Regions from separate parts of the Bacillus sp. ISL-47 genome, predicted to be linked through region 4. Evidence: riboswitches for the same ligand, from Rfam matches in the RefSeq annotation. Region 4 holds a riboswitch; each other region holds the start of a gene.
What was found. Region 4 has a riboswitch for S-adenosylmethionine ahead of J7I93_RS14695 (LLM class flavin-dependent oxidoreductase). Riboswitches for the same ligand answer to the same signal wherever they lie in the genome.
Positions count from the first base shown of each region.

Region 1: it holds a riboswitch for S-adenosylmethionine, as region 4 does, so the genes downstream of both, J7I93_RS16975 (Na+/H+ antiporter NhaC family protein) here and J7I93_RS14695 (LLM class flavin-dependent oxidoreductase) in region 4, are expected to answer to the same signal.
Region 2: it holds a riboswitch for S-adenosylmethionine, as region 4 does, so the genes downstream of both, J7I93_RS04960 (O-acetylhomoserine aminocarboxypropyltransferase/cysteine synthase family protein) here and J7I93_RS14695 (LLM class flavin-dependent oxidoreductase) in region 4, are expected to answer to the same signal.
Region 3: it holds a riboswitch for S-adenosylmethionine, as region 4 does, so the genes downstream of both, J7I93_RS21345 (homoserine dehydrogenase) here and J7I93_RS14695 (LLM class flavin-dependent oxidoreductase) in region 4, are expected to answer to the same signal.

Region 1 covers NZ_JAGGQS010000048.1:108,777-116,967, reverse strand. Annotated here, with positions in the region: gene J7I93_RS16990 (Dph6-related ATP pyrophosphatase) at 1-584, opposite strand, end outside; gene J7I93_RS16985 (AAA family ATPase) at 648-3,782, opposite strand; gene J7I93_RS16980 (exonuclease SbcCD subunit D) at 3,779-4,924, opposite strand; gene J7I93_RS16975 (Na+/H+ antiporter NhaC family protein) at 5,151-6,485, opposite strand; SAM riboswitch class I at 6,572-6,675, opposite strand; gene J7I93_RS16970 (hypothetical protein) at 7,087-7,245, shown strand; gene J7I93_RS16965 (DUF421 domain-containing protein) at 7,315-7,899, opposite strand; gene J7I93_RS16960 (cold-shock protein) at 8,019-8,191, opposite strand, start outside.
Region 2 covers NZ_JAGGQS010000011.1:52,725-60,915, forward strand. Annotated here, with positions in the region: gene J7I93_RS04950 (MFS transporter) at 1-339, shown strand, start outside; gene J7I93_RS04955 (hypothetical protein) at 492-836, shown strand; SAM riboswitch class I at 890-992, shown strand; gene J7I93_RS04960 (O-acetylhomoserine aminocarboxypropyltransferase/cysteine synthase family protein) at 1,321-2,637, shown strand; SAM riboswitch class I at 2,785-2,889, shown strand; gene J7I93_RS04965 (methionine ABC transporter ATP-binding protein) at 3,065-4,090, shown strand; gene J7I93_RS04970 (methionine ABC transporter permease) at 4,083-4,751, shown strand; gene J7I93_RS04975 (MetQ/NlpA family ABC transporter substrate-binding protein) at 4,763-5,611, shown strand; gene J7I93_RS04980 (carboxymuconolactone decarboxylase family protein) at 5,762-6,133, shown strand; gene J7I93_RS04985 (YuzK family famiily protein) at 6,736-6,876, shown strand; gene sufC (Fe-S cluster assembly ATPase SufC) at 7,261-8,046, shown strand; gene sufD (Fe-S cluster assembly protein SufD) at 8,064-8,191, shown strand, end outside.
Region 3 covers NZ_JAGGQS010000067.1:18,983-27,173, reverse strand. Annotated here, with positions in the region: gene J7I93_RS21360 (cation:proton antiporter) at 1-477, opposite strand, end outside; gene J7I93_RS21355 (CBO0543 family protein) at 690-1,220, shown strand; gene J7I93_RS21350 (hypothetical protein) at 1,378-1,572, shown strand; gene J7I93_RS21345 (homoserine dehydrogenase) at 1,655-2,869, opposite strand; SAM riboswitch class I at 2,976-3,080, opposite strand; gene J7I93_RS21340 (NUDIX hydrolase) at 3,179-3,811, opposite strand; gene J7I93_RS21335 (YsnF/AvaK domain-containing protein) at 4,106-4,945, shown strand; gene yhbH (sporulation protein YhbH) at 5,168-6,340, opposite strand; gene J7I93_RS21325 (hypothetical protein) at 6,674-6,859, opposite strand; gene J7I93_RS21320 (hypothetical protein) at 6,974-7,111, shown strand; gene J7I93_RS21315 (PrkA family serine protein kinase) at 7,407-8,191, opposite strand, start outside.
Region 4 covers NZ_JAGGQS010000043.1:65,163-73,353, forward strand. Annotated here, with positions in the region: gene J7I93_RS14685 (BCCT family transporter) at 28-1,629, opposite strand; gene J7I93_RS14690 (ATP-grasp domain-containing protein) at 2,726-3,682, opposite strand; gene J7I93_RS14695 (LLM class flavin-dependent oxidoreductase) at 3,698-4,747, opposite strand; SAM riboswitch class I at 4,855-4,958, opposite strand; partial or broken gene J7I93_RS25190 (TetR-like C-terminal domain-containing protein) at 5,091-5,393, opposite strand; gene J7I93_RS25195 (TetR/AcrR family transcriptional regulator) at 5,406-5,696, opposite strand; gene J7I93_RS14705 (SDR family NAD(P)-dependent oxidoreductase) at 5,876-6,649, shown strand; gene J7I93_RS14710 (tRNA dihydrouridine synthase) at 6,755-7,735, opposite strand.

The DNA.
Region 1 (8,191 bases), on a different contig from region 4:
AACAATGGGCCGTCATATACAAAAGTATGATACTCTCCAGATTCCCCCATCGGGCAAACAGCTTCATTTTGGATATCACGCAAAAAGGCAGTATTAAGTTCTCTGCCCAGCCAGGAAGAATCCAGTACATCCTCACGAACACGAATTACTTTGGCCTTATAACCGGATTCCACAAAAGTTTCTAATGCCTCTATACTATCTTTTGCCTTCATCCAAAGAGGATAAACAGCTTTTACTCCTGATTCCGCTGCTACCTTTTCGCCCCATTCACGATGTCCATCCATGTACAAGTCACCATAGGCAATGCCTGTAAGTTCAAATTTATCTTTTAATCTTTTTAATTCACTAACGTAACGTTCGGTGTAATTTTCATAAGAACAAGCAATGAATTCAACAGGTATAGATAAAGAATTAGCCTGGAGAGTAATCAATTCAGTCTTTTCTCCATGGCCAAAAGTTCTGCCGATCTCTGCTGGAACTGTTGTTATTAGACATGTGACTTCAACACCCTGCTTTACTAAAGCCTCTAAAGCTAAACAGCTGTCTTTGCCGCCGCTCCACGATAAAGCTACTCTCTTAACCAACTTTCATCACCTTCTTTCTTTTGAAATTTAGAAATGATAGGCTAGCTATCTTTCTATTTTTAACTAATTTAAAAATTGAAACTCCGTGCTGCTGCCTGTCTGGCTCGCGGTTACTTCAAGGCGGGCGTCGATTCTTTCCTTTAATTCAGGAACATGGGAAATAATGCCAACAAGTCTGCCGCTGCTTTGAATATCGATTAAAGCCTCAATTGCCTGATCTAATGATTCAGGATCAAGTGTGCCAAATCCTTCATCAATGAACATCGTCTCAAGAGAAACTCCGCCGGCGTACTGCTGGACTACATCAGCCAAGCCAAGTGCAAGAGCTAATGCTGCTTTAAAACTTTCTCCGCCTGATAATGTTTTGACATGCCTTTCCTGGCCTGTATACTGGTCGAACACAAGCAGTTCAAGTCCGCTTTGCGCATTTCCCTTTGAGCGGTCCGTTTTCCTCAGCAATTGGTACCGGCCGCTTGTCATCCGGGTTAATCGCCCATTTGCTTCTCTGAGTATATCGTCCAGAAATGCAGCAAGTACAAATCTCTCAAAAGTAACTCTATATGTGTTCTGTCCTTTTGAAATTTCATATAAATGTCCAATCACTTTATAACGTTCTTCAAGGGCCTTCATTTTTTCATTAATTTCTGTTATTTTTTGTGACGTTTCTTCATTATGCTTCTTTTTCATATACAGATTTGTATATTGATCCTGCAGCTGTTTTAGCTGGTCATCTGTTTCTTTTAAGATTGCTTGCAGACTTACTATATCTGGCTTTTCAACACCCTCTAAAAGCTGTAAGAGTTCCGAATAACGGTCACTAACTGACCGTACTTCTTCACGATATTCCCGAACTTCTACTTCCAGCGCACGAATTTCATATTCGGATTTTTTTGCATTTCGGTATTCTCCATATGCTTCAAAGCCTTGATCCTTCATTCGCTGAACAAAGTTCTGTCTTTCAACTGTTAGCTTTTCCTCAAGCTTACCAGTTTGCCTTTCAATGGTCTCCATTTTTGCCTGTTCAGCCATATAAGCTGCCTTTGTATCCTGATATTTCTGTTGTGCAATTTCCAGTATTTTTTGCAAAGTCTCCAGTTTATCGACCGCTGCTTTCAGATTGGCCTGGTATGCTTCAATAGACCGCAGATTTTCCGGTATCGTTTCAGTCATCCTTGTCAAGTTGCCTTTCTTTTCAGCATGGAGAATCGCGGTATCATTTATATGACTTTGCAGCGAGTCTATTTCTGCAGCCAGCACTTCCTTGTGTTGATGAGATTTTTCCATTTCTAAGGTGCATGCTTCCAGCCTGGTGCTCTTTTTCTTTAAATCATCCTGAATGTTTAAGAGATCCTTTCTTTGAGCAAGAAGAGTACACTTAATAACCGGAAGCTGTTCCTCTTCCAAATCTGGCTGATGTTTTTGTATGAGTTTAAATAGTTCACATAAAGCATTTTCAATAGATTTTACGTTTGATTGAGATTCATAGAACGATGACTCTGCTTTCGCTTTATCAGCTTCGATTTCAGCAGCCTGCCGTTTTGCTGCTTTTAAATCTTTTTCATCAGGAATATCCGTTTGCGATACAGCCGGATTAGGATGATGATCTGAGCCGCAAACCGGACAGGCTTCACCATGTTGCAGCTGATTTGCCAAGATGGATGCTTGTCCATGGAGCCATTTACGCTCCAACTCCTCAACAAGCATTCTGGCATCTTCCAGCCTGGATGTTGCCTGTTCAAAGTAGCTTTTCTTTTTTTCAAATACTTCGAGAGCTAGCAAATACTCGCCCTGCTGTTCTTCATATTTATGAAGCCGTTCTATTTCTTCAGTCATTTTTTCCAGCCGCCGGTCATTCTCCATAAGCTTTAAATGACACTTTTCAATATTCTGTTTTTCCTCAGCCAATACTTGAATTTTATGTTCAGAGTTTTTAATTGCTTCATCCTTATTCTTTTTTTGAAGACGGAGGTTTTCCAGCTTTTCTTCAAGCAAACGAACTTGCTTTTCTACTTCCGCATAAGAGTGGATATCCTCTTTCATGTTTTGCAGCCGGTTAACATTCTCCCCAGCTTGCTTTCTTTCATCTTCACGTTTCTTTTCAGCTTCCCATCTTTCTTCGTTTTCCGCTAATAGGCCGGCTAAGGAAGTAATGCTTTTCTTAAGTGCAGTAAGCTCCTCATTTGAAAGGTCTAAATCCTTTTTTATTTCGTGGCAAAGCTGCTCCTGCTGGCTAAGCAAAGCTGCTTTCTGTGCAAGCGAAATAAGTTTTTCCTTCCCTGCAAATTGTTCTTTTAACCCATCCAGATCATCTTTCCTTAGTTTCAGATCTTCTTTTGCCTTCAGCTGTTTAACTATGGTTTCAGCTTCATACAGCTTTTGCTGCAGATTGTCTCTTTTTTCTTTCTGCTTCTTGCCAGCATCCGTTAATTCCTCTAACCCTTCCGACATATGCACAATTTCTGCATTTACAAGAGGCAGCAAGATTGTGTCATTTACACTGCCAGCTTCCAAATATGCCTTAAGTTCCTCATTAAAAACTGCCTGCACCTGGAGTAAAAGCTGATCACGAAGCTTTACTTGGTCTTCAACTGTTCTTTTTAGCTCAGAAGCATACTCTTTTAGCTTTTCTTCAATCCGCTTATAAATCTGGGTGTGAAATAGCCGCTGAAGGATTACTTCCTTTTCCTTGCTCTCCGAGGTAAGAAGTTTCCTGAATTCACCCTGAGGGATCATCAGGATTTGCCTGAATTGGTTGCTGTCTATAATCATGATTTCCTTTATTTTTTCATCGACATCCCTGACATTGGACGCAAGAAGCTGCCGGCTGCCATTTTCATCATAAATGTAGAGTTCTGCTTTGGCACTTACTGTTGTTGTCCCATCGCCACGTTCTTTTTTCTTTTCCTGCTGAGGCGATCTGGTAATGTAATATGCTTTATTTCTTAATGTAAATTCAAGAGAAACTTCAGTCAGTGTTTCGTTTTTGGCAAACTGACTTCTAAGTTCTGGTCCATTGCGGTCCTCACCGCTTGCTTTTCCGTAAATCGCATAGCTGATCCCATCAAATATGGTCGTTTTTCCGGAACCAGTCTTTCCAGAAATAACAAACATCGTCCGGTTTCCAAGCTCTGTAAAGTCAATGTGCTCACTGTCTGCATAAGGGCCGAACGCTTGCATCTTTAATTTTAATGGCCTCATTTCAGAGCCTCCTCCCTCAGCACTTTTTCAATCACATCAGTCATTGCCTGTTGTTTATCTTTTGTAAATTCAGAAGTAGTCATCTGCTCGTAAAACTGCTTGAAAAGCTCAAGCTCTGACTTTTTCTCTTCCTTCATAGAAATGAAGGAGTTTTTTTTCTTCATATCTGTAATTGAAATCTTCCGTTCAAGGTGAAGTACATTTGGATACACCTGCCTAAGCTTATTGATCGGATCCAGTAAAGCCCCTTCATCCAAAAGTGTGATTTTTAGATAGTCATCCAGATTCTGTTTTTCATAGAATGATGGATCCATCAGCTCATCAAGATGGCCTTCGATTTCTCTTAAATCTTTTTTAGGCTGTAAGGATCGGGTACGAAGATCAAAATCACCATTTTCTTTCATTTCAATAATAGAGATCGACTTTTCCTGTTTCGCCTCAGAAAAAGAATACTTTAAAAGTGAGCCAGAATAACGGATTTTGTCATGTTTGATGGCATCAGGACTATGCAAATGCCCGAGTGCTGTATACGAAAAAGGATCGAAGCAATTAGAATGAACACAGCCTGAACCACCGACAGAAAGAGTCCTTTCCGAGTCGCTCGTCGCCCCTCCTAGTACAAAAGCATGCCCAACTAAAACATTGGGTTCATTTGGGTTCAGAGATTCTTCTATTTTCCCGACAATCGACTTCATAGCATCGTCATGTGAATGGACTCTGTCGTCATCAAGCAAATGCCTGACCATGCCTGGTTCTGCATAAGGTACAAGGTAAAAGTTAACACCATCTATATGTATAGGCCTGAAATCATTTACCAGCTTTCCTGATAAATAGAATTGGCTCTGTCTGTACCACGAACTGCCAAAGGAAAGCCTTTCGGCGCTGTCATGGTTTCCGCCAATTGCTACTACTGGCGTTTTAAGTTCTACATTTATTTTAAAAAGAATTTCATTTAATAATTCAACAGCATCAGTTGGAGGTACAGACCGGTCATATAAATCTCCAGCGATAACAACAGCATCCGGCTTTTCTTGTTCAACCACTTCAACAAATTGATTTAAAAAATGGCGCTGGTCTTCCGTCATGTATACTCCATGAACCAGTTTACCTAAATGCCAATCCGCAGTATGGATAAATTTCATATCAATCACCCTCTATTCCTACCATGATTAAATATATACAATGTTACCATTATAGCAAAACAAAAATTGAAGTACTTCTGCAAAATAAGGAAACTAAACTAGCAGAACATTCGTTCTTATTATATCAGGAAAAATTTCCAATAGATAGATTTTCAGGAAAAATAATAAGAGCCTATAACCTAGGCTCTTATATCTTTCATTATATATGATTCTTCTGGAACAACCTTTAACCCCGCGGAGCAGATTCCTCCAATGTGCTATTCTTTACCTCTTCATGCACTTTTAGTTTGGGGAAATTAATAAGAATGGCGATTACACCAGTGATTCCAATTAATAGTGGATAAATTGAGTATGGCATAATGCTCACCGGCGAAATTGCAGCGAGACCGGAAGCTGCCAGCATCTGTCCGCCATATGGAATAAATCCTTGTACGAAACAAGCGAAAATATCTAGTATACTTGCAGATTTACGCGGATCTATATCATATTGATCCGCTATATTTTTAGCCAGGGGGCCTGCAATGATAATGGAAATGGTATTATTTGCAGTAGATAGATTGGTAAGTGAAACAAGCGATGCAATACCAAATTCAGCACCCCTTCGAGAGTTTATTTTGCTTGTAACTATGTGCAGCAAATAATCAATTCCCCCGTTATAGCGAATAATCTCAACAACTCCGCCAATTAGGATAGCTATGATTGCAAGAGTTTGCATTCCTGCCATCCCTTCTGCAATCATTTGCAAGAAGGAAACCAGCGTGTAGCTTCCGTCAGCAATCCCAATCAGCCCTGCGAGCAAGACCCCGCCGCTTAGAACAAGAATAACATTCATTCCTAACAAAGCAGCAGAAAGTACCCCCAAATATGGAACCACTTTAAGCAAGCTATAATCCTGGCTTGTTACCGCACTTTCCTGACCAGCTGTTAAGAACCCTAGAATTATAGCAGTTGCCAGAGCTGCAGGCAGCACAATTAAAAAATTTACACGAAACTTATCCTTCATTTTTGTCCCTTGGGTCCGGACTGCTGCAATAGTAGTATCAGAAATCACAGAAAGATTATCACCAAACATGGCACCGCCAATAACAGCAGCCATTGCCAAAGCTACGGATATATCGGTTTCAGCAGCCAGTGCAACACCTATTGGAGCAAGCGCAACAACTGTACCTGTTGAAGTGCCCATTGATAGAGAAATAAAGCAGGCGATAATAAAGATCCCAACCATAAGCATATTTTGCGGCACATAGGATAATGCCAAGTTGACTGTCGAATCAACTGCCCCCATTCCTTTAGCCGTTCCCGAAAATGCACCTGCCAGTAAAAAAATTATAGCCATCAAAACAATATTGGGATTTCCAGCCCCTTTCGTGAATATATCAACCTTTTCCATAAATGGAGTCTTCCTGTTCATGGATAGGGCAATTCCTGCTGTTATTACCACAGCCACAATAATTGGAACTTTTTTAAAATCACCTGTTGCAAGGCCGCTCCCAATAAAAATCAGAAGGAATGCCAAAAGCGGGAGTAAAGCCCATGGGTTACCATTTTTGTTTGTTTTCATACTAATCCTCTCTCCTTAATTGGTTTTAATGACATAATAAAAAGACCTCTTCAAACAAGAAGAGATCTCTGCTATATTACAGTCCCCTCTTATCTGCCAAGCATAATGCTTGCTGGATTTGGCACAGCACTCACATGAGCCCGCTGCCGAGACATCTTAGGGCCAGTCCCTCCGTCTCTCTTGATAAGTTAAAAGTTATGAAGTTATTATTACTAACTCATGTCTGAAAATTATACAGGAAATTGATTAAAGTTCAAGCTTTTTTATATGCAATTTTAAATTTTTCTATTGATTTCCCATCAAGGTAACCACTTTCCCCGGCCGGTCCTGAGCCTCCTCGGCGCAGTGAGCCTGTGGGCTCATCCTTTGATCAGCACTCCAGCAAGCTTTTGAATAAGCAGCCTTGAATAAATATCGCACGAAGGAAATCGAATACATTTTCGGGCATCTAGAGCCTTCCGCCCCAATCAACAGGGTGCTAAAATCAACTTTTGGCTTTAACACAGCGTTTTTATAAGAAATCCTTGCCTGCTCTAAACTACACAAAAAATTAATAATTTTTTCCTTAAAATGAAATACTAAGGAAAAAAGGAGTGAAAAGATGTTCGATCGAAAGGTAATTCGTTTTTTGGTTGGAAGCACAATCTTATCCAGTATATTCAGTATCGGGATTGTGATCATGACCATTCTTCATCACTTACGAATACAGGAATTAATACTAGATACGAGGAGAAGCCTGCAAAACACCAACTCAGATTAAAGAAAAAGCCGCGAATAGTTAGCGGCTTCTTTAATTCCCACAATTTTTTATTGTGTATAAGATTCCAAATTAGTGCAGGTCCTGGGAGTGCGGCTGGGGATGTCCTTCTTTAAGTTCCTGGAAAATATCATTTGACTGCTGCGGGACAGGCTGCACAGGAGACTGTAAAATCATCCAGCCCATTAATCTTTTAAACTCGCCTGCTGTTAAAGGCTTTGCATCATCCATTAATTCGTATCCAAGCTGGCCATTAGGTTCAAGTGTTGCCATTTTCACATCTGAAATTTTTGTAATTCCGTTCGTCCTCAGTCTCATTTCCAATTGATCAGCAGTAAATCGGAGTTTTCTCATATTTGCGGGCTGAAGCTTCCCATTTTCAATTACGATTTTGGATTTGCCGGTTATAAACTTTTCTATAAAGTTAAACTTTACCTGCAAATACTCCATTAAAATTAATGATCCAATAAAAATGGCTGCAGCCACAATAGTTTTCCACACACTTGTCTCAATAATTGGCTGAATAATGATGGAACCAATTGAAATCATAACAACTGTTTGGGCAAGTGTCATTTGCGAAATAGATTTCCTGCCTGCTATGCGCAGCAACAAGACTCCTGCAAAAACTAATAGTAATGATTGCCAGGCAAAATTCATCCTGTAAATCCACCTTCCTTTTTCTTTTAGGATGTGGTAAAAACCGGACTAATATGCAATCTTTGCAAAAATAAAACAGCCTGGCCAATGGCCAGGCTGTTTTTCTATGGGTCTGTCAATTATAGTTTAGTTACGTTAGCTGCTTGAGGTCCACGAGCACCTTCAACAACTTCGAAAGAAACTTCTTGGCCTTCTTCTAAAGATTTGAAACCTTCAGATTGGATAGCAGAGTAATGTACGAATACGTCGTTTCCGTCTTCACCTTCGATGAATCCGAAACCTTTTTCAGCAT
Region 2 (8,191 bases), on a different contig from region 4:
TATACGGAACATCTATGGCTGGCTGCCATCGGTTTTCTATTCCGCCAGGCCCTGATGAATGCAGGAAATCCAATCCAAATGTCGCTCATGATGTCCAAGGTAGATGATTCAATGAAGGGGCTCGCAAATTCTGTTAATCAAATGGTATTTAATCTTGGCTGGGCGGTGATGGGTCCCGTATCAACCGGAATCGTCATTAAATACGGGGCTTACTGGGGCTACGCACTCGTCTTCTCGATAACTGCTTCATTGTACCTTGTCGGATCTCTTTACTTTTTCTTCGTGTTTAGAAGCTACAAAAAGACAAAAGCTGCCAATCCTGCAGTAAAAGCAGTATAATCTGACATATTTCTCGGGAAATGATTGATAATGCCTTTTAAAAACGGGCATTGTCTTTTTTTTATGCTGTATTTGTCGAACAAAAATAAAAGGACTGTAAAACGCAATTACTGAATATAACAAGGAAGAAACCCAGTACGAGGGGGGAGGCTATGGAAGATTTAGCAGATCTATTTGTCAGGGAGAATCAAGCAAAAGGCCATGTAGGATATTTATTAAGAAAATCGTCTTTTTCTATCCTTATCCAAGCGGGAAATATTAGCATACCTCTGCAGATTACAAAAGGGGAAATCAAGAAAGCCAGGCGAACAAAGAAATTTGATGTTAAGATAACAGGCTCTGAAGAAGCTATTCATTCAATTATTTCCGGCAGGGTCAAGCTTAGAGATGCCCTAACCCGGAAAGATATCGCAATAGACACCACCTTCCGAAAAACTCTTTTGCTTGAGTCCTTTTTCTGTTTAGGCAAGATCAAGATTTCATATGAAAACACTTGACCACTTTCGAAAAAGTATGATAGTATCACTTTAACTTAAAAATTAACTGAATATTCTTATCAAGAGTGGCGGAGGGACTGGCCCAACGAAGCCCGGCAACCGGTAGTTTACACGGTGCTAAATCCAGCAGAGCAATTTGGCTCTGGAAGATAAGAAGAGATGGTAGAGCCCTCTTCTTATGAAGAGGGTTTTTTGGCTATTCGTGATTTTGGCACCCTTTTGATTGTAGCGGAGGGCACTTGATCCTCGAAAATGCATCCGATTTTCTTACGACGAGGGTCTATTCAAGGAAGTTTATTCAATGTCCAGCGGGAAGAGAGGGAAGTGCCAGACCCCGCAGGCGAAGCCGAGGAGGCTCGCAAACCTCCCCGCGGGTTCGCTGAGTGCCCCATGCTGAAATCAACGGGCAGAATTCATAAACAAAAACAACAATTTATGAGAAAAGAGTTTTTATTAAACAATAACAAATAAAGGAGAGAGAAACATGACTGACAAACAAAAAAGCTACCGTTTTGAAACACTAGGAGTACATGGGGGACTGAATCCTGATCCGGTTACGGGGGCAAGAGCAGTGCCGATTTACCAGAACAATGCTTACCAATTCAAAAATACAGACCATGCCGCAGATCTTTTTGCCTTAAAGGAACCTGGATACATTTATAGCCGGATACATAATCCGACTGTAAGTGTATTTGAGGAAAGAGTGGCTTTGCTTGAAGGCGGAGTGGGTGCTTTGGCGCTTGCAAGCGGTCAATCTGCTATTACTCTGGCAATCCTAAATCTTGCTCAGGCGGGGGATGAGATTGTTGCGGCCTCCAATCTATATGGCGGTACTTATAATTTGTTTGCAGTCACCCTTCCTAAGTACGGGATTGATGTTAAGTTTGTGGATCCAAAAGATCCGGAAAACTTTAGAAACGCCATAACAGATAAAACCAAGGCAGTCTTTGCTGAAACGATTGGAAACCCGAGTTTGAAGGTTCTTGATCTTGAAAAGGTGGCTGCAATCGCTCATGAAAACGGAGTTCCTCTAATCATTGATAATACCTTTGCAACACCTTATTTATGCAGGCCGATTGAGCATGGCGCTGATATCGTTATTCACTCAGCGACTAAATGGCTGCTTGGAAATGGAACAACAATGGGCGGCATTATCGTGGATGGCGGAAAGTTTGATTGGAATTCACCGAAGTTTCCTGGCTTCACAGAACCTGATCCAAGCTACCATGATATTGTTTATAGTGAAGCGATTGGCGAGGCTGCTTATATTATTAAAGCACGAGTTCAGCTTTTAAGAGATTTGGGGCCGGCAATGAGTGCGCAAAGTGCATTCCAGTTCACATTGGGACTTGAGACCTTGCATGTGAGAATGAAGGAGCATATTGCCAATACGAAGAAAGTGGTTGAATATCTGGAAGCCCACCCTGCGGTTAACTGGGTGCTTTACCCAGGCCATGAAAGCCATCCGGATAAAGCTCTGGCAGATAAATATTTGCCTAAAGGAGCAGGCGCTGTCGCTGTTTTCGGAATTGCAGGCGGCCGGGAAGCTGGTGCAAAGCTGATTAATAGCCTTCAGCTTTGGGCCCATGTGGCCAATGTCGGGGATGCAAAGAGCCTAATCATCCACCCGGCCAGCACGACCCACCAGCAGCTCGATAAAGAAGGTTTAAAGGCAGCGGGGGTACCTCAAGATTTAATTCGGATTTCTATCGGGATCGAGAATGCGGATGATCTGATTGAAGATCTCGAGCAGGCAATTGAAGCTGCGACAGGTATAAATTCTTTGGCTGCAAAAGCTTAATGACGGCAAGAAAAATTTACCGTCCATTTTTTAAAAAAGTTTAAAAGTTCATCGTTGACACCTTTTTAAAAGCTATGATACGATAGCAAACGTAATTAAAAAGCTGCTTAAATCATTTAAAGTGTTAATTGAATATAGAACGTTACGCTCTTATCAAGAGAGGTGGAGGGAAGTGCCCTATGAAGCCCGGCAACCGTCATTAATTTGAAATGGTGCCAATTCACTCAAAGCAATCGCTTTGACAGATGAGAGAAAGGACTTAAATTTTTAATGCCTTTCTGCTCATGCGCAGAAAGGCATTTTTATTTTTCGGGCATCAGCTCGTTATTCTGCTCATGAATGAAAGCGGCTGAGCAGTCGAAAACTAGAAAAAAAGCGGTCTTTTAATTAAAATCTGTATTTTCGATTAAAGAGGTGAAACAACACGTTGATTTCCATAAAAGATGTAAAGAAGATTTATTCCTCTAAAAAGGGCCAGGTGAAAGCCGTAGATGACGTAAACCTGGAGATAAAAGAAGGAGAAATCTTCGGTGTGATCGGATATAGCGGCGCAGGTAAAAGTACTTTAATCCGCATGCTAAACGGCCTTGAGCTTCCAACACAAGGAAGTGTAATCGTGGCCGGCAATGATGTTTCAAAAATAAAAGGCAGCAAATTAAGGAAAGCACGCCAGGAAATAAGCATGATTTTCCAGCATTTTAACCTATTATGGTCGAGAAGTGTCAGGGATAATATTGCATTTCCGCTTGAAATTGCAGGTGTTCCAAGGCAGGAAAGACTGAAAAGAGTAAACGAACTCATCAAGCTGGTCGGCCTGGATGGCAGAGAGGATGCGTATCCTTCTCAGCTGAGCGGCGGACAAAAGCAAAGGGTCGGGATTGCGAGAGCCCTTGCGAATAACCCAAAAGTGCTGCTTTGTGACGAGGCCACATCAGCACTCGATCCGCAAACAACTGACTCGATTCTCGATTTGCTTGTTGATATCAATGAGCGTTTAGGTTTAACAATTGTACTGATTACACATGAAATGCACGTAATCCGTAAAATTTGCCACCGTGTTGCTGTCATGGAAGGCGGCAGGATTGTTGAAATTGGCCCTGTGCTGGATGTCTTTAAAAATCCTAAAGCGATGATTACGAAGCGCTTTGTCCAGCAGGTCACAGAGCCTGAGGAGACAAAAGAAACAATTGATCACTTAGTGGATGTATATCCGCGCGGAAAAGTAGTGCAATTAGGATTTGTCGGAGAAGCAGCTGAACAGCCATTAATAACGAATTTGATCCGGAATTTCCAGGTGACAGTTAATATTCTTCAAGGGAAGATATCTCAAACACAAAATGGCTCTTATGGAACTTTGTTCATCCATTTGGATGGAGATGCAGAGGAAGTTGCCAAAGCAATTGATTATATCCAATCCCAGCAGGTTGGCGTGGAGGTGATTTCCAATGCTTAACGAATGGTTTCCAAATGTAAAATGGGACTCCATGTGGGAAGCTACCATGGAAACCCTTTATATGACTGCTATATCTGTGGTTGCAACATTTATTTTAGGTGCGATTTTGGGGCTGCTTCTCTTCCTGACCTCAAAGGGGAATATCTGGGAAAATGCTGCAGTCAATAAAGTCATTTCAGCTTTCGTAAATATTTTTCGTTCTATTCCGTTCATTATCTTAATTGTTCTTTTAATTCCTTTTACCAAATTCCTAATCGGAACCATGATTGGGGAGGATGCAGCATTGCCTGCATTAATAATTGGGGCAGCGCCATTTTACGCGCGGATGGTTGAGATTGGGCTTAGAGAAATTGATAAAGGCGTCATTGAAGCGGCCAAGTCCATGGGTGCCAAAACAAGCACGATTATCTGGAAGGTCCTTCTTCCTGAATCCATGCCAGCCCTAGTTTCGGGTATTACAGTAACAGCCATTGCCCTTGTTGGCTACACAGCTATGGCTGGTGTGATCGGTGCAGGAGGACTAGGGAACCTTGCATACCTGGAAGGATTCCAGAGAAGCCGTAATGATGTCGTTTTGATGGCGACCATTATTATTCTGATCATCGTATTTATCATCCAGTTTATTGGTGATTTAATAACAACAAAATTAGACAAACGATAGGAGAGATCAACATGAAAAAGTGGTTATCACTCGTTCTTGCACTTGCAGTGGCACTTGTACTTGCAGCTTGCGGAACTTCAGAAGAAGAAGGAAATAATGCAGGGGATGGCGGAGATAGCAAAGAAAGCACTAAAATTACTGTAGGTGCTTCCAACGTACCGCACGCTGAAATTCTTGAAGAAGCGAAACCGCTTCTTGAGGAAAAAGGCTTTGAACTAGATGTTGTTACATTCCAGGATTATGTGCTGCCAAACCAGGCTTTAGAGTCTGAAGAGCTTGATGCAAACTATTTCCAGCACATTCCTTACCTTGAATCACAAAAAGCAGAGCATGGCTATGACTTTACAAATGCTGGCGGAATTCATATCGAGCCAATCGGTGTGTATTCTCAAAAATATAAGAACCTTGAAGATCTTCCTGAAGGTGCAACGATCATCATGAGCAACTCTGTAGCAGACCATGGCCGGATCTTATCCATGCTAGAAGCAGAAGGCCTTATTACATTAAACGAAGATGTTGAAAAAACAGAAGCTACCTTAGAAGATATTAAAGACAACCCTAAGAAGCTGGAATTTGATACAGAATATGAAGCTTCCCTGCTTCCGCAAATTTACAACAATGGTGAAGGCGATGCTGTTCTAATCAACTCTAACTATGCAATTGACGCAGGCTTGAATCCATTAAAAGACTCAATTGCGATCGAGGACAAAGAGTCACCATATGTAAACGTGATTGCTGTCCGCAGCGGAGATGAAGAAAAAGAAGGAATTAAAGCTTTAGTACAAGTTCTTCGTTCAAAGGAAATTCAGGACTTCATTCTTGAAAAATATGAAGGAGCCGTTGTACCGGTTTCCGAATAATAGAGCTAAAAAAGCAGGCGCGTATGCCTGCTTTTTTGTATCTTATTAGGTTTCCATTATATGCCCAGCCTATTGGCTTATCTATCCGCATAGTTTGAAAAATAATCAAACATACTAACGTTGATAATAATTTGAATGGAGTGGAGCAAAATGGAACATTATCATGAACCATCAAACTCAATAGAAGCAGCTCTTCATGATTATAAAGTAGGATTAGGTGTATTCACTGAAAAAATGCCTGATTTGGCCCAGCATTATAATGCCTTTACAGAAGCTTGCTTTAAGGAAGGAACATTAAGCCAAAAACAGAAGCAGCTCATTGCACTTGGAATCAGCTTATATTCTCAGGACGAATACTGCATTATCTATCATACAAAAGGCTGCATTGACCAGGGAGCTTCAGAGGAAGAAATTCTGGAAGCGGTAGGTGTAACAGCTGCATTCGGCGGCGGTGCTGCAATGAGCCAGGCAGTTACTCTTGTCCAGGAAGCCATGACTGAATTGAATCAGCTTAAACAATAAATAACCCTTCAGCTCCTGCCTAAAAGCAGGAGTTTTAATTTTTTAGACTCTTTACTCATGGATTGTTGTTTTTGTTTATAAATCCTACCCGTTGATTTCCGCTGGGGCACTTGCTTTCAGCGGGGAGGGTGCGAGCCTCCTCGGCTTCGCCTGTGGGGTCTCACACTTCCCTCACTTCCCGCAGGACAATGAATAAGCATCCTGAATAAACATCGCACGAAGGAAATGCGAAGCATTTACGAGGAGTCAAGTGCCCTCCGCTACAATCAACTCAGTTGGTTAAAATACGTTTGCCTTCAAAAAGCAACAAACTTTACGAAAAAGTCTTTTCTATAAGCTTGTATAATTTCAGAAAATTTTTAAAACAACCATTTATCAGGAGGAAATAGCCTTTATTGTAAGAATGGGTGAGATGAAAGCGCTTCAGCAAATCTGGTTCCTTATTTTGCTAAAAAAATCAGGTTTTTTCGGCTTTGTGTCGGGTATAAGTGAAGTGTTAAGATTTTAAATGTAAAAACTAAATGCGAAAGCATAAAAACCGAAAGGATTGATTCATTATCAGTCAGTTACAGCTGAACTACACGAGTGAAATGGAGAAAGCAATGCAAGCTGCCCATGGAGTTGGATATGAAGTGTACAGCCGGAAACATGATGTTCGTATGGAAGTTGAAAAGAAACGTGAAGAAGATTATCTGCAAAGCCAGCGTTTAGTTGCCGATCTTGAAAGAAAAATTCATTCCTAGGATTAAACCATATATGTAATAAAGAAGAAAAATGGAAACCAGCTGCTCTGTGCGCTGGTTTTCTTTTTTATAAATATTTTGACGTACCCTTCCATCCATTCTCATTTAAGCTTTCCATACATGAATCAACCATCGGGGGAAAAAATAAATAGGACATGCCTGTTTTTTTAAGCCGACACTCTTTGATGAAGGATAGATTCTATGATAAAATCTTCATTTAAAGACTTTCTAAACATTTTTGTTTGAAAAGTTTGTTAAAGGGTCTTAAAGAGTTGCTATGAAATTTCATTTGTTATAAGATTGTAATGAGAATAAAATGAGAATAGAGATTTGCGGCAAACAGCCGATTACACAAATCTTCTTTTATTGACGGAGGTATATATTATGGCAGGATCAGTACTAACTATCAAAGACCTTCATGTTGCTATTGAGGGGAAAGAAATATTAAAAGGTGTAAACCTTGAAATTAAAGGCGGAGAAATCCACGCAATCATGGGGCCTAATGGAACAGGTAAATCTACATTATCATCTGCAATCATGGGCCACCCTAAATATGAAGTAACTGGGGGAAGCATTACTTTAGATGGTAAAGATGTTCTTGAAATGGAAGTTGACGAACGTGCACAAGCTGGCCTTTTCCTTGCAATGCAATACCCAAGTGAAATCAGCGGTGTTACAAATGCTGACTTCTTACGTTCAGCAATCAACAGCCGCATGGAAGAAGGCAATGAAATTTCTTTAATGAAATTTATCCGTAAAATGGACAGCAAAATGGAATTCCTTGAAATGGATCTGGACATGGCACAGCGTTACTTAAATGAAGGTTTCTCTGGCGGTGAAAAGAAGCGCAATGAGATTCTTCAATTAATGATGCTTGAACCAAGAATCGCGATTCTTGATGAAATCGATTCAGGTTTGGATATTGATGCATTGAAGGTTGTTTCTAAAGGAATTAACGAAATGCGCGGAGAAGATTTTGGATGCTTAATTATCACTCACTACCAGCGCCTTCTTAACTACATCACTCCTGACCATGTACATGTGATGATGCAGGGACGCGTTGTAAAATCAGGCGGTCCTGAGCTTGCACAGCGTTTAGAATCAGAAGGATATGACTGGATTAAACAAGAATTGGGCATTGAAGACGAAACAGTTGGGCAAGAAGCGTAAGCGTTAGGGGGATCACTATGACAACGGAAATAAAACTACCATTTGACAAGGAATATGTAAGTTCCTTCTCAAAAGATATGGGCGAGCCGGCATGGCTGACAGAACTCCGTCTAAATGCGCTTGCAAACGCGGAAAACCTGCCAAT
Region 3 (8,191 bases), on a different contig from region 4:
CAGGATAGGCGCAATTAGATCCTCAAAAATTAAAAGGGAAAGTATATATTCGGAATCCTTATTGTCAAGGCGACCTTTGCTTTCCAGCAGCTTAACCGTAATAGAGGAGCTTGTAGCATATACAATTCCTCCGATTAACAGCGATACAAATAAGTTTTGGCCAGCAATATAGGCAATTGCTGTTGTCACACCCACACCAAGCAGGACATCCAAAAGACCTGGTTTCCAAACTTTATTCCCATTTTTTCTTAATTCACGAACAGAGAATTTCATTCCAAGCAGGAAGAATAGCAGGATTAGACCTATCTCTCCAGCAACCTCAATTACCTTTGTATCCTGGAAATATCCGAAAAAGCCGATTCCGGCTCCTAAAATAATATAAATAACAATATCAGGTATCCTTAGGATTTTTATCCCGATCAGAGCAGTTATAAATAGGACAAGAAATATTAGCCCTATGGCAAGAGGCATATTCATGTGCAGTATATCATCCTTTTTGTAAGCTATATTTATGAACTATCCATACCCCTTTCCTCGCAAATTCATTCCTGTAAGTTAGGACCAATTTCGGATTAAGGGAAAATCACTGAAAAAAACAAACTAAAGTCCTATTTTATTTTTTTTAAAACTTATTTCACTTGGATAATATAGGAATAACAGGTTTGTGTACTGGTAAGGGGATGAATCGATTGAATGCGCTCTATGCTTTTGTATGGTTTTTTGCTTTATGGAAATGGGGAGACTGGAGAAACTGGAGAAATTATTATCCCACCCTGCTTTTCTTCATCTTGGGGGACTTTCTTTATTTATATTTGTTATCTGACCACTATCCAATGTGGAGATATAATCCACAGGGATTTGATGAGCAAGTCCACCTGACCAACACTCATGTCACTTTTTCCATCATGGCCGTTAAATACCCAGCCACCATTCTCATTTTTTTATACAGATTCCCCAAAAACCGCAGCTTATTTAAGAAGATCCTTTACATTGCAGGCTGGGTTCTCCTCTATACTGTTAATGAAATCATTGACATTAAATTAAACCTGATTAAATACTCTAATGGATGGAGCTTAAAGTGGTCTATCTTTTTTAACACAACCATGTTTACCATTCTTATAGTTCACCACAAACGGCCCGTAGCAGCCTGGATCCTGTCCATCCTGTTTATCATCTTCTTATGGAACCAGTTTAATGTGCCATCATCTGTCTTCCGTTAAAGAAAATTCGACAGGTACCTGGTACCTAAAGGAATTTGTCGATAAAAAACCAGGCTTTTTTACTGGACTTTTTTCATTTGAGCGTTTATTTTACTATAAAAAGGCAATATTCTTTGTATGAATGATTATTAATAAAATGGAATGGGATGGTGTTACGATGGCAGATAAGAAGAACGTGAAAGTTGCTGATAAGGATTTAAATATTGGTACGAATGTGTCATTAAACGGCCTGGTAACAGCTGTTTTTGATAATATGGTCCATGTCCAGATTGGCGCCAAGATAGTGACGGTTCATGTGAAGGATCTATACTCCGGACTAAATCAGTCTTTATTGAAAAATCAGCAGGCATAACATCCACCATCTCTATAAGCATAATGCAGGAGGGGCAGCCCATAAGCTGCTCCTCCTGTTTTTTTTTTATAGACTTCACTTCTTATACTGGCTGCAATTCTGCCAGTATTTCCACAAAGCCATGATCTCCAAGTATTTGGTAAGCAACTACAGTGTTATCCTCCAATGAGGCTACAGCTGCCTCTGAGGCCTTTACAATCACCGCATCCGCTGAAACTCTTCCAAGGATATCAAAGTCTTCAGGCAATTCTGCTTTGTCCGCTCCACCGAACAATGCCCAAATAGGCAAGCCCGCATCTATTCCTTCAGCATTAAATTCTTCAAAGACAGCTGGGAAATCATTTGTACCAAGATGAATCAAGTCCTCTATGATGGCACTCGCTGTTGGAAACATTCCCGCTCCAGGCCCTTGGAGGCTTATATTCCCCACAATATCTGCATCAATTGAAACCGCGTTTTGTACCCCTTCAACCCTGTACAACGGATGGGACTCTCCAACCAATACGGGCTTCACTGTACATTGGACTGCACTTTTTTCCTTCTCAAGAGAAGCCACATGCTTAAACCTTAAGCCCAGGGAAGAAGCAATATTAATTTGCTCAATTGAAATATCGGTAATGCCTATCCTTGTTGATTTCTCCCACTCCGGCGCCTTCCCGAATACAAGTTCACTCAGGACGACGGCTTTATAAAAAGCATCGTATCCTTCGATGTCGTTTTCAGGGTCTGCTTCTGCGTACCCTTTTTCCTGGGCGATTTTTAACGCGGCTTCAAATGAAAGCTTTTCTTCGCGCATACTTGTTAGAATAAAATTGGAGGTGCCATTTAGGATGCCTTCAATCCTCTCAATTTTATTTGCATTAAGCAGCTGCTTGAGAGTCTGGATAATGGGAATCCCGCCTCCTACCGTTGCTTCAAAGCCCAATGAAACATTATGCTCTTTTGCCAGCACTTTTAATTCACTTCCATGATGCGCAAACATTTCTTTATTTGCTGTTATCACATGGCAGCCTCTTGTAATAGCCTGACGTAAATATGTATAGCCCGGCTCCTTCCCAACAATCGCATCAATCACTACATCAAGCTTTGGAAGATCAATTATTTTTTGAAAATCATCAGTTAGAAGTACGTCCTTTTCAGGTAAAGCATGCTTATCTACATTCTTTACAAGAATGGCAGTGACTTTCACTTCTTTTCCAAGTATTGCTTTAAGCCGTCCCTGATGTTTGTTTATTGTTTCATAAACACCTTTTCCTACTGTGCCAAACCCCAAAAGTCCTACTGATATCGCTGACATAATTGCATTCCCCCTGCTTTAATAATGTGCCTTTATCAACATAAAAAACCCCTTCTGCCCATAACAGACAAGAAGGGGTTTGAATTAACGTACCATTCATTCCGCCTTCTCATCTTCGGAAATTAAATTTCCTCTGAATTTGGCACCGGGCATATATATGCTGGTTGCCGAGGCTTCATAGGGTCAGTCCCTCCGCCTCTCTTGATAAGAAGTTTTTAAGTATTTAAATTAATAAAATAAATCATAAACATTTAAATGAGCCGCGTCAACCACTTTTTTAAAAATAGTTTTCATAAAACGCTTTCATTTTTAATTATTCTCACTAGGGGTTTCGTAAATGATTTCAAGGAAATGCTTAAGAATCCTTGCTGTGAGTCCCCAAATAACTTTGTCCTCAAAATAGTAAAATACCTCTTCCATCTTCCTTGTTTGCCAATTATAATTCTCGCCTCCAACGATTAAGTCGAAAGGAAAATTCTCTTCAGGCTCTACCTTAAAATTCACGTGGTAAGTTTCCGGCTTTACTTCCTTGAGAAACGAAAGCGGTACAGTAAAGATCTCCTCCACTTCCGCAGGATTAGGCACAATTTGACTGGGGTTTTTAATAATGCCTGCATAAGGATAGATGATTTGCCCAAGAGAAATCATGTAATCTAACGGAGAAACATCTGTGATGCTACCTTCGCCAATACCCAGTTCCTCTGATGTCTCACGGATAGCAGTATGTTCTTCATCCCTGTCGCCAGGATCAATTCTTCCTCCCGGAAAACATACCTCACCAGGCTGCCTCCTCATTTTAAGCGAACGCACTTCAAACAGAACATGAATTTCATCATTCATTTCAACCAGCGGAAGCAAAATGGCAAATTTCGAAAACCGCTCACTCCCTAATATAACAGGGGTTCGGACTTTCAGCTTTTTAGCCAGCTTCTCAATCTCCATATATCCACCTCCAGCAGCAAGTTCCAGATAATAGAGTGATATCACTATCATACTGTATTCACCTAGATTTATTAATTCATACGGCTTGTACCTGTTAAATATTCGGGATTCGTTTATATTTTACTTGCATGGAAAAATAGTTTCATGCAGGAAACCATGCCTGCTCAGGCTCTCGCTTAGCCGCCTAAATTAATATTTTTCGTATCGTCCTTGCTCCCTAATCTATTAATAGAGTTTCCCGAGACGCTCTTCCGGGAAAGTAAGAAAAAAACAAGACTATAGGAGTGAGAAAATATGAAGAAAAATATATTAATCGGCGGTTATGATACACAGCATGAGCTCAAAGATGCAATTGAAAGAGCAGAGTCCAACGGGTACCAAAAAGAAAACCTGGTTATTGTTTCAAAAGATGGAGCAAATCTTGATAGCTTTGCAGACAATTATGGTGTAAACCTAAAAATTGTCGGATCCCAGGAACTGGGCAACCAGCGCTTCCTTGACTCCGTAAAAGCGCTATTTATGGGTGAAGACCCCGCAACGAGTTCAGGAATAGATCCTGATAAAAAAGACGGAACAAGATTTGATGAGCATGACCTGGATGAGTATGCCAGCATGGTTTTCGATGGAAAGTATGTCTTAATCGTCGACCACTATGGCACATACCCTTCTGCCCAGAATGAAAGTCAGGTGCAGACAGAGGAACGAGCTGAAGCCTACCGGGAAAGTGCCTCGGCCCGTGAAGAGGTGCTCAAGGTAAAAGAAGAACAACTGGATATTAAAAAACTGGCCGAAAAGTCAGGTGATGTGGAGGTTACCAAAAAAGTTGTCGAGGAACAGCAAAACGTTGATGTTCCTGTCTCGCATGAAGAAGCTTTTATTAAGCGGCGTAAACCGGCAAACTCAACTGCAGACACCCAAACACTCATAGATGAAGAAGAAACCATCCGTGTGCCGCTGAAAGAAGAAATTCTCCATGTAGAAAAAAAACCAGTGGTGACGGAAGAGATCGTGATTGGGAAAAGAAAGGTCCAGGATACTGAGACCATCACCGAAAAAGTAAAGCATGAAGAAGTAGATATTAAGGCCAATGCTGAATTGGACACAGATGGCCGATTAAACAAAGACAAGCTGTAAATAGTTTTTCACCCTAATATATTACGAATAATGGATATATTCGTCGAACCAGGGGGTGGCAAAATGACGGAAATTAAATAGCATTCTCGTGCTGGTATAGCATCTGCAGGTATTTTCCGGACTAGAAGTCTTTTTCAATGCCATATGGACACATTTTTTAGGGCCTCGATTTAGGGGTCTTTTTTCTGCGAAAATAATAAAAAGAGAGGTTTCCCCCTCTTTTTACGCATACACCTTCTTTTCATCTTCCTGTTTGAAAAAGCTCTTCATAGCGTGGAATACGTCAGCTTTTTGCTTAAGGATATAATATCGAAAATCGTCATTTTTGATGTTTTTATACGCGGACATAAGGGTCGAGTGGCGGTTATACTGGTTAACCTCACCGTATCCAAACATATTGGACACTTTCATAAGGTCTTCTACAAGCTTAACACAACGGGCATTATCAGAGGTCAGGTTATCACCATCAGAGAAATGGAACGGATAAATATTATACTTTCGCGGGTTATATTTTGTATCAATAAGTTCAAGCGCTTTTCGGTACGCAGATGAGCAAATCGTTCCACCGCTTTCCCCCTTGGAGAAGAAATCCTCCTCTGAGACCACCTTTGCTTCCGTATGGTGGGCAATAAACTCTATTTCTACCGTCTCATACTTGGTTCTCAGGAATCGGGTCATCCAGAAGAAAAAGCTTCTGGCCATATACTTTTCCCATATCCCCATACTTCCGCTCGTATCCATCATAGCAAGAACAACTGCTTTTGAGTCGGGCTTTACAATTTCATTCCAGGTTTTGAACTTCAGATCTTCCTTATAAATGGGGTGGAATGCAGCCTTCCCGGTCATCGCATTTCTTTTGAATGCCGACATCATCGTTCGTTTTTTATCAATATTGCCCATAAGACCTGTTTTCCGTATATCGTTAAATTCAATGTTTTCCACCAGGTTTTCATCCTGTTCTTTTTTCTTTAAATTAGGCAATTCCAGCTGTTTAAAAAGTGCTTCTTCAATTTCCATTAATGAAACTTCCGCTTCGAAATAATCCTCGCCTGCCTGGTCGCCTGCTCCCTGCCCTTTTCCGGGTCCTTTTTGGCTGCCGGAACCATCGCGTGCCACTACATCTCCAATCTGGCTATCTCCATCGCCTTGGCCGACATGTTTATTTTTATCATAGTTATAACGGATTTTGTATTCGTCCAATGACCGAATTGGTATTTTTACTACTTCCCGTCCATTCGACATTACAATGTTCTCTTCCGTTATTAAATCAGGCAAATTGTTGCGGATTGCTTCTTGAACTTTATCCTGATGACGCTGCTGGTCATCATGGCCTTTGCGATGGAGGGACCAATCTTCTTGGGAAATCACAAACTGATGGTTATTGACATTCGTCATTTAAACCCCTCCTTTAATAATTTAATTTTTTCACACATTCCAGCCTTCCAACATACAATATCGCGAGTGTCAAAAAAGATACATCATCCCTAAATCTGCAGTCTGCCTGCTATCCATAGACTCATTTCCCTGCCATTCTGGCAGCATCCAAAACCCTTTTAGGCTCCAGCAAAAGAAATGTTTATTACTCTATCTTATGCAAGAAGACAAAATAATTTACAAATAATTTTGACAATAAGACATTAGTAACCTCTTTTGGACAAGCCCTTTTTATAAATGGGTTAGTGCCTTTAGTGGGTTCTATGTATTTTACAATAAGAAAACCTCCGCTTTTTAGCGGAGGTCTTTATCTTTCTTTTTATTTTGTATAGGGTCTGGGTATTTATCATAATCTTCCTTTAATTCTTTATTGGTGCGCAGGTTTTCCATCTGATTGCCCAAATTTTTCATCTCTTCAACATTCTCTGCCATTGAGCTGTTTCTCGGTGTATAATCTTTGTCCAATTCTTTCTTCTTCATGAATATCACCTCTGGTGATTATATTCCCCACATCAGGCTTGTTTAAACTTTTCCTTTGCTGCCTCTCATAAAAACAGCCAAGCCAAAATATGATTTTACCAAAGGGGGGATTTTATGAGTGAATTCCTTTGCTGTGATTGGTTCGGTGAATTGTCCCTATATGACCGGGCTGCTTATATTGAAAACAAGCCAGTTTGTCCCGAATGTCAGGTGAAACGAGACACTTCCATAGTAAAAGCTGAAGAAGAATGATCATGAGGCGCTGCAGCCTCTTTTTTATTTGGGTTTTTGAAGAAAAAGTCGGTCTTTTGGCAGCTTTTACAGCAGTTTTCCAAGTTGAACTGCTTTTTCATCTGAATTAGGACTTCTTTTGGCCGTTATGACACTCGTTTATACACTCAATCGAACTGTCAATAATACTTATTTGCAGATTTCCCTATATTTTTGCAAATTTTATTTGCAGATTCTTAGATTTATTTTCAAATACCACCAAATATTCTATTTGCATAAAAAAAGCCTGGCAGCATTTTGCCAGGCTTCTTAAAATTTATCGATTCAGCAAGCTTCCAACATAACGCAGCAATTCATTTGCTGATGTTGAGTTATAACCATGCTCATCAATTAATCTTGCTACAACCTCATTAACTTTCTTCAGCTGCTGCTCATCAGGTGTTTTGGAGGATGTTGTAATCTTTACTACATCCTTTAGGTCTGCAAACAGCTTCTTCTGGATGGCTTCACGAAGACGATCATGTGAATTATAATCAAACCGTTTCCCTTTTCTGGCATAAGCGGAAATTCGGATAAGGATTTCCTCTCTGAACGCTTTTTTCGCATTTTCCGAAATGCCAATTTGCTCCTCGATGGAACGCATAAGCTTTTCATCCGGTGAGATTTCCTCGCCTGTTAATGGATCGCGCAGCTTCGCTTTATTACAATATGCCTCAACATTATCCAGATAATTTTCCATAAGGGTTTTCGCAGATTCTTCATAAGAGTAGACAAACGCTTTCTGAACTTCTTTTTTGGCAATATCATCATACTCTTTACGGGCAAGGGATATAAAGTTCAGGTATCTTTCTTTAAGTTCCGGAGTGATGGATGGATGCTGATCCAATCCTTCCTTGAGGGAACGCAATACATCAAGCGCATTAATGCTGGTAATATTTTTGCGGATAATCGTAGACGAGATGCGGTTAATAACATAACGCGGATCAATACCGCTCATGCCCTCATCCGAATGCTCTTTTTTCAATTCCTCCACGTCCGCTCTGTTATAGCCTTCTACGCTTTCTCCATCATACAAACGCATCTTCTTCACTAAATCAATAT
Region 4 (8,191 bases):
AATAAATGAGCTCATCATCATTTAGTTCTAGAAATTACTAACCTTACGTACCTTACCTTCTGCTACAACATCTTTTCTTCTTACATTCGTTTCCCATGCCCGGTCTTCATCCATCATTTTCTTGGCAGCGTAAATGGTCAAGAATTGGATAAAAATGATTGGTATTCCCATAAGGCCAGAGAGAACTTCCAAAGGTGCCAGTCCACCTATTCTCATAAGCACAAGAGCAATGGCAGTCACAAGTGCAGCGACAATTAAGCGCAAACCCTTTGAAGGCTCGAATTTACTCATGTTTTTTGTGCCCGTGTAAGATGCAATCGTATACGTAGTTGAGTCCAGTGTGGTCGTTAGGAAAATCGTTGTAACAACCAGAAAAACGATCATGGCAATCGTAGAAAAAGGTAAAGAAGCAAGTATTTCAGGAATAGCTGTCATTGCATTTTGTTCCTGGACAATATTTAAAACAGGAACTTCCCCTGTTATATATCTATGAACGCCAAGACCCCCGAGGATCCCTGTAGCTACCCACGAAATAAGTGTAGGAGCTAACAAATAAGTTAAAATCATTTCTTTTATCGTTCGGCCGCGGGAGATTTTTGCCGCAAATATACTGTGCAGCATCGCCCATGTGGCACAATATGCAAACCAAAATACGGTATTGCTTTCAAGAGACGAGCTTCCTTGCTGACCTAGTGAATTCGTATTCAGAGACATATCAAGGTAATTAGAAATTAAAAATTTAAAACTATCGGTGAAATAGTTAAGAATGAATATTCCCGGCCCAGCAATCATGATAAATAAAGCAAAAATACCGGCTAAATACATATTTAAGGTACTTAATCGTTTAATTCCTTTTTCTATGCCTAAATAAGCACTTGCGGAGAATAGTATCACCCAGACAATCGTCACAAGTAAGGTCAAACCAAATGTAACCTCGATATTTGCAAGTTTTGATAAATTATACGTAATGATGGGTGTTCCCAATCCTAAGGTAACGGCTGCCCCGGATATGATACTAACCAGGAAGATAATATCGAGGATTTTTCCTCCTGCACCATTTGTAAATTTATCGCCAAAAATACAGCGGCATGCTTCAGAGATTCGCATAAATGGTTTTTTACGCACATGCAAGATATACCCCATTGCAGGAGCTGCCATGACAAAGATAGCAAAGACCTGAAAGCTCCACAAAAACATACTATACGAATTCCCCCACAATAAGGCTTCTGCCGATTTTGCTTCCGCACCAAAAGGAGGGTTCAAAGCAACGTCTGTCCATTGAACCATGCCAGTCCGCATGATCGTCGATCCCAGACCCATTGCAATTAAAATCGAAGCATATTCAAACATGGTGTATTTCGGTTTTTCGGTCGGATCCCCTAAAACCACCTGACCGTACTTAGAAAAGGAGAAAAACAAACCAGCTGCAACCATTAAAGCTCCATACCATAAATATCCCCACGAAAACATTTCAACAACACGATTAAAAATGTCATTCAACAGGCCCAGAGATTTAGCCTCGTTCATAGAAAATGGAATACTCATTCCAAGAATAACTAATACAGATGGGATAAAAATTTTGTAATCGATTAATTTTTCTCTACTCGCCCCTTTTACTCCATTATTCAATTAAATAACCTCCAGCACTAAATTTTTTCTTTAACGCCAGAAAGTAAAAACGTATAGAACTGATGTAAAACCACGAAAACCAACAACATCCTCGAAATAAATTCGAGGGGGAATATGAACAAAAAATTCGGGATGCATATTGGAATCAAGCCGATACGTCTTACTGATCCCAGCATTACAGAGCTAAAAAAATATTGTTTAGAATGGTGAATTTCCTGCATTGGCATTTGCTATTTCATAAGCAATCTTTTGCTAGATTTACGAAATGTGAGAAAAAACATAGAGAATACTTACCCTTTCCATATTGGTTTTAAACACAAAAAAACCAATAAAACTATCTTTCAGGTGAAATATGTATTATGTGATTGACTTCCAATATAGAAAGGACAGGAATCCATCAGTTAGAATGGAAAAACGCGTGATATATGTAAGGAAAACAAGGACAGTTATCTATAAGCAAGGAACAAATTAAAAGGAAGACAACTTGTCTCCTCCATGATGAGGTATTAAATACAGTGATAAATTAACTTTTTAAGTAAAAGGCTTTATGGATTTGTTCCTTTTACAGTAAAAAATTATATTAGGAGAAGTAACTGCATATTTTCTAGCTGTCGAAAGAATAGCAATAACCTTGTTTTATAATCTTTCAGATTGTCTTATTACTTCAGGCTATGCTTGCAAATGAAATCCACAAGTACATTCTTAGCAATACTAAATTTATTGTAACATAATTTTCAGATAATATCGACCATTCCGTGGAACTCTATTCGACAGGTTACTTATTTATGGTTACTACTTCATCATTTGGGATAAAAGAAACAAACCCAATTTCGCAAAAGGTCATTAATGAAATCAGGTCAGACTAGTAAAATTCAAATCTTTACAACCGTGCCTGTTCCTTCAATCTTTATCGTATTAACTTATCGGGGGCACCTTAATTCATAAATGCCCATTGTTGAAAAAAGGACCGGCAGTAAATGCCGCCGGTCTTTGAATTGAAGTACCTTTTCCTTTTGATACTTTCGAATTCATATTACGTTCTAATTTTCTTTTTCCCAATAAGACAAAAGGACCTGCTAATGCAGGTCCACACAAATTAAGATGTTGCTGATACAGCGTATTTTTCTTCCAATGTCCTCTTTAATAATAAAGCTAATTCTAGCATTCCATATTTTCCGGCTTTTGCTTCTGCATCAGAATTATAGTTTGTGTTTGTATTGATATCATAAGTAAAAATGGTACCTTCAGCATCTCTGATAAATTCAATACCAGCAACCTGAATATTATTCCTGGCTAGTACTTCTTTATATTTTTCTAAAATATCGTCCTCAAAATCTTCAATGATCTGGAACTTGGGCTTCTCTTCCACTTCTTCTCCTACCGGGCAGAATAAATCGCCAATTTGGCATGCGTCCGCTGGGCAAAGTTCAAATCCTTCCGAAGTATCAACCCTAACCGCATAAACAAAGTTTCCTCCTACAAATTCACAGCGGGTTATATAGCTTTCAGGAGATTGAATGTATTCTTGAATAAGGGTAATGCCATCGACTGGTTCTTCGAAGGCAGGTCCTTCAACATAAGCTTTTAAAGCTTCTACACTATGGAATAATTGAACACCCAGGCCTTTACCGGCACGATTATGCTTCGTGATAAACGACTGTCCTGCAAATGCTTCGGCTGCCTTTATAATGTTTTGTTTTCCAACCGCTGCAATCGTTTTTGGAGTTTTAACACCAGACTTGTTTAGCTCTAAGTATTGTAAAACCTTACTAACTTCCAGCTTTAGAGCGCTCGTTCCATTTAACACCGTACGGCCATGTGCTTCAAGCCAAGCTAATACTTGTCCAGAAAATTCAGCTGCAAAACGATGATCACGTGTATGAGAAGAAGCACTCATTCGGCTATAGAAAATTCCTTCTGGCGGTTCCGCCGATAAATCTAACGTTCCCTCGTCTAAATGCCATTCTTCATATGGAACACCAAGTTCTTCTAACCTTTTTGTTAAATGGACTGTCCACTCACTATTTTCATGAATTACATATACCTTGCTCATTATTCAGGCCCCTTTCTAGCTCTTTATTAAACTGCGCTTTTGTTCCACTAATGGCATAACCGCCTTTGCAAAGCGTTCCATTTCCTCCAGCTGAGGTGAGAATTGCAATAATAGCAGGTCCAGGCCAGCTTCTTCATATTGTAAAATCCGATCAGCAATTTGCTCTGGTGTTCCTACTAAGTTTGGCCGGAGGCCCCGATTAGAAACTGAGTAATCCTGCAGCTGAATTTGCTGCTCCAATTGTGACTTTGTCGTGAAGTCCTTAAAGCCAGCATATCCGCTGGAATCCTTCACAGTCGTGATTTTTTCAAGCTCAGCCAAAGCCTCTTCTTCTGTATCACGGCAAATAACATAAGCTGCCATTCCGAAAGAACTGAATGGCTCATTGCCAGTTTGTTCACGGCGTGCCTTCATATCTGCTATTTTTCGATTAATCTCTTCAACCGTTCCGCCGTGCATAACATAAGCATCACATTTTTCTGCAATGGTTTGCTTCCCTCTTTCACTTTCACCGCCTGCATAAAGAATCGGGTTAGGTCTTTGAACAGGCTTCGGAACAAGCCTTGTGTCGTTTAAGTCATAAAATTGACCAGAATAATTGAAGATTTCTTCTGTCCATAACCCTTTTAGAACATCAATGAACTCCTCGGTGCGAGCATAACGCTCATCATGCTCTGTAAAAATACCGCCATATTGACGGGCTTCTTCAGCCCACCAAGCTGACACAACATTTAGAGTAAAACGTCCGTTGCTGATTTGATCAATATTTGCTGCCATTTTTGCTGCTACTGCTGGATTATGAAAACCAGGACGAATAGCGGTCATAATTTCTATTTTTTCCGTCACGCCTGCAAGTGCGGCTGCCGTGGACCATGCTTCAAGAGAATCATGGTCCGGCCCTTTAATATCATTTAAATATAACTCAGCTATTAACGTAGTCGAGTATCCCCATTTTTCTGCAGACAGAATGACGTTTTTAGCATATTCAAAGGTTGGCGGCATATTTTCGTCTTCCACATTTCGCAGCCAGCCTCCAAAAATCGGTAACCAAAAACCATATTTCATTTCTCTTCTTTCCTCTAGCATCCTAATTATCTACTTTTCCTATAACTTAAGTTGGGTTTATGAATAAAAAAAAACTCTCCTCCTATGAAGAGAGTTTTATAACCCTCTTCTCATCTATCAAGCGATGTGCTTGCTGGAATTGGCACAGTATTCTTAAGAATCTGCTGCCGAGGCTTCAAAGGGCCAGTCCCTCCACCTCTCTGGATAAGAAGAAAAATATTCAACTTTTAATTTATTTAAAGCGATAATAATTTAAATTAATCAAATTGTCAATAAAATATTTCTAAACTCTAAATATTGTTAATTAGAGTTCCTAATTTGGTTGATTTCTCGATATCCTTCTTCATTCTTTGTTCTTTTTAATATTTATTTTCGGTGTATAAAATGTCAATATATGAATGAGCTGATCTCCCATGTAGGTAGGGGAGTGTGCAAAATCATTTTCAATCCATTCAAGAATCAATCCGATAATACCATGTATACGATAGGTGCTAAAAAGTTCTATATCAATATCAGGGTCTATTTCAGTGGTCAAAAATTCGAATTCTTCCCTGAATAACTTGTCCAGCCTTCTTGTCATTTTCTCATGAAAACTATAGTTTGTTGTTGGACGGAACATTAGCTGATAGAACTTTTTGTTCTCTAAAAAATGTTCGAATTAGATAATCGAATTTGACGGTATCTCATTGAAATCTATGACTGATAAATGAAGATATGGTTTCCGAAAAGCTTCAGTCATTTTATCAAACATATCTTCAATGATCTCATCCAGTAAATCTTCCTTTTTTTCATAATGTGCATAAAAGGTACCGCGATTGAAATCCGCACCCTTTACAATCTCTGTTATCGTAATATCACGTAAGCTTTTCTCCTCCATTAATGATAGTAAAATTTCTCTAAACTTCTCTTTTGTTCTTTTTACACGTCTGTCGGGGTGCTGAATGGACATTTTAAAGCTCCTTCTTACACTTTTAACGTACAAAATGGATACATATGTTGATTATCATACATTTTTATTATTATTGCATATTGAAGCCCTTTCACACATGTTTTATGCTTAAAGTGTTCTATATATCTCGAAATCGAGATATATTCAAATTTATTTTCCACAAAAGGAGGAAGACAAACATGGCAAGATTTGAAGATAAAGTAGTTATAGTTACTGGTGCAGCAGGCGGTATCGGGAAAGAAGTAGTACGAAAATTGGCCGGAGAACAGGCGAAAGTTGTCCTTGTTGATTTAAATGAAGACGCTATCAAAACTGTTCAAGCCGAGCTTGGTTTGACAGAAAAAAATAGCCTAGCGGTAAAGGCGGATGTTTCTAAAGAAGAAAATGTTAAAAATTATGTGGATAAAGCAATGTCTAAATTTGGACGTATAGATGGCTTTGTAAACAACGCAGGCGTTGAAGGTCCAGCTAAGCCACTTGAAGAAGTGACAGAAAAAGATTTTGACTTCGTATATGGTATTAACGTAAAAGGCGTACTTTTCGGTCTAAAATATGTATTACCGATCATGAAAGCACAAAAATCAGGTGCAATCGTTAATACTTCGTCAGTAGCTGGTTTAATCGGCTCACCAAGCATGGTTTTATATAACTCCTCCAAACACGCTGTAATGGGTATTAATAAAGTTGCAGCATTAGAAGCAGCTGCATTTAACGTTCGAGTGAACACAGTCAACCCAGGTGTGATTAATACAAAAATGATGCGTAACATTGAAGAAAACGTTGCACCAGGTGCAGCAGAAGCAGCAAAAGCAGCTTATAATGATGCAGTACCAATGAAACGCTACGGTGAACCTCAAGAGGTAGCTAACGTAATTGCATTTTTACTGTCTGACGAAGCTTCCTATGTGAGCTCATCTTCATACACAATCGATGGTGCTCTATACAACGTATAAAATTACAAAAAAGGTGCCTGGCCCCTCAGTCATTAACTTTTTAACATAGCCGGGGACAGGCACCAATATTAGTTCTCCACTTTTACCTTGAAATGGACACTTCTACTATTTCCCTATTCCATCAAGATTCTTTGCAGAAAATTTATTAAGCAATTCACGCACTTCATCTGTTGACTTTGTGTTCATCAATTGATTTCTTAATTCACTCGCCCCTCGAAATCCTTTGGCATAGATCTTGAAGAAGCGATGAAGAGCCGTGAACGGCCGCAGCTCTAAATGCGAATATTTATCATGGAGATCCATATGCAATCTTAAGAGGTCAAGCAATTCCTCACTGCTATGATCTTTCTTCTCCTTTTCAAAGGCAAATGGATTATGGAATATGCCGCGCCCAATCATTACCCCATCAACGCCATATTGATCGACTAGCTTCAAACCAGTCTGACGGTCAGGAATATCTCCATTGATCGTCAAAAGGGTATCAGGTGCCACCTGGTCGCGAAGTTTCTTAATCTCTGGGATCAGCTCCCAATGCGCAGGCACTTTGCTCATTTCGTCCCTTGTACGCAGATGAATGGAAAGATTAGCAATGTCTTGTTCCAAAATGTGTTTCAGCCAGACCTTCCATTCGTCTACTTCCGTGAAGCCAAGCCTTGTCTTTACACTTACCGGCAAACCTCCTGCTTTGGCCGCCTGAATCAATTCAGCTGCAACTTCCGGGCGACGGATCAGGCCGCTTCCCTTCCCGTGCTGTGCCACATTGGGTACAGGACATCCCATATTGATATCCAATCCCTTAAAGCCCAGTTCCGCCATACCAATACTCATTTGCCGGAAGTACTCAGGTTTATCCCCCCATATATGGGCTACAATTGGCTGTTCATCCTCTGTAAATGTCAAACGCCCACGCACACTATTAATCCCCTCAGGGTGACAATAACTATCCGAGTTTGTAAACTCAGTAAAAAACACATCAGGCCTGGCTGCTTCACTCACCACATGGCGAAAAACAACATCCGTCACCTCTTCCATTGGTGCTAATATAAAAAAAGGTCGTGGTAATTCACGCCAAAAATTGTCTTTCATAATTTAATTCAAATCCTCTCATTATGGGATACCAGGTAACAATTTATCCCAAAAATAAAAAGCAGCATATTTCTGCTACTTATACACTTATACCATGGTTAAGTACTTTTTATCAAACTGATTGGATTTTCACTTCACAATATCTGTAAACAACCAAAATATCTCCTGTTAAAACAACCCCAAACACCATTCCTCTGCGTAGTAAAATAAAGATTTACTAAAAAAGACTGAAAAGAATTGGAGGAACACTTGATTTATAAAACAAAGGTGACTCCGAAATCGAAAAAGACTTCTTTTTACAAAATCAGGGTCGGACTAACCAAAGTTTATTTTAGGGGTTGCCCTCAGTCATGAACGTATTAATTCAGCCGGGGTCAGGCACCAATGTTCTATAAAACGATTGCAGCATAAAAAATAACTTTGACCTTATTCGACAAAGTTATTAGGAGCTTAATC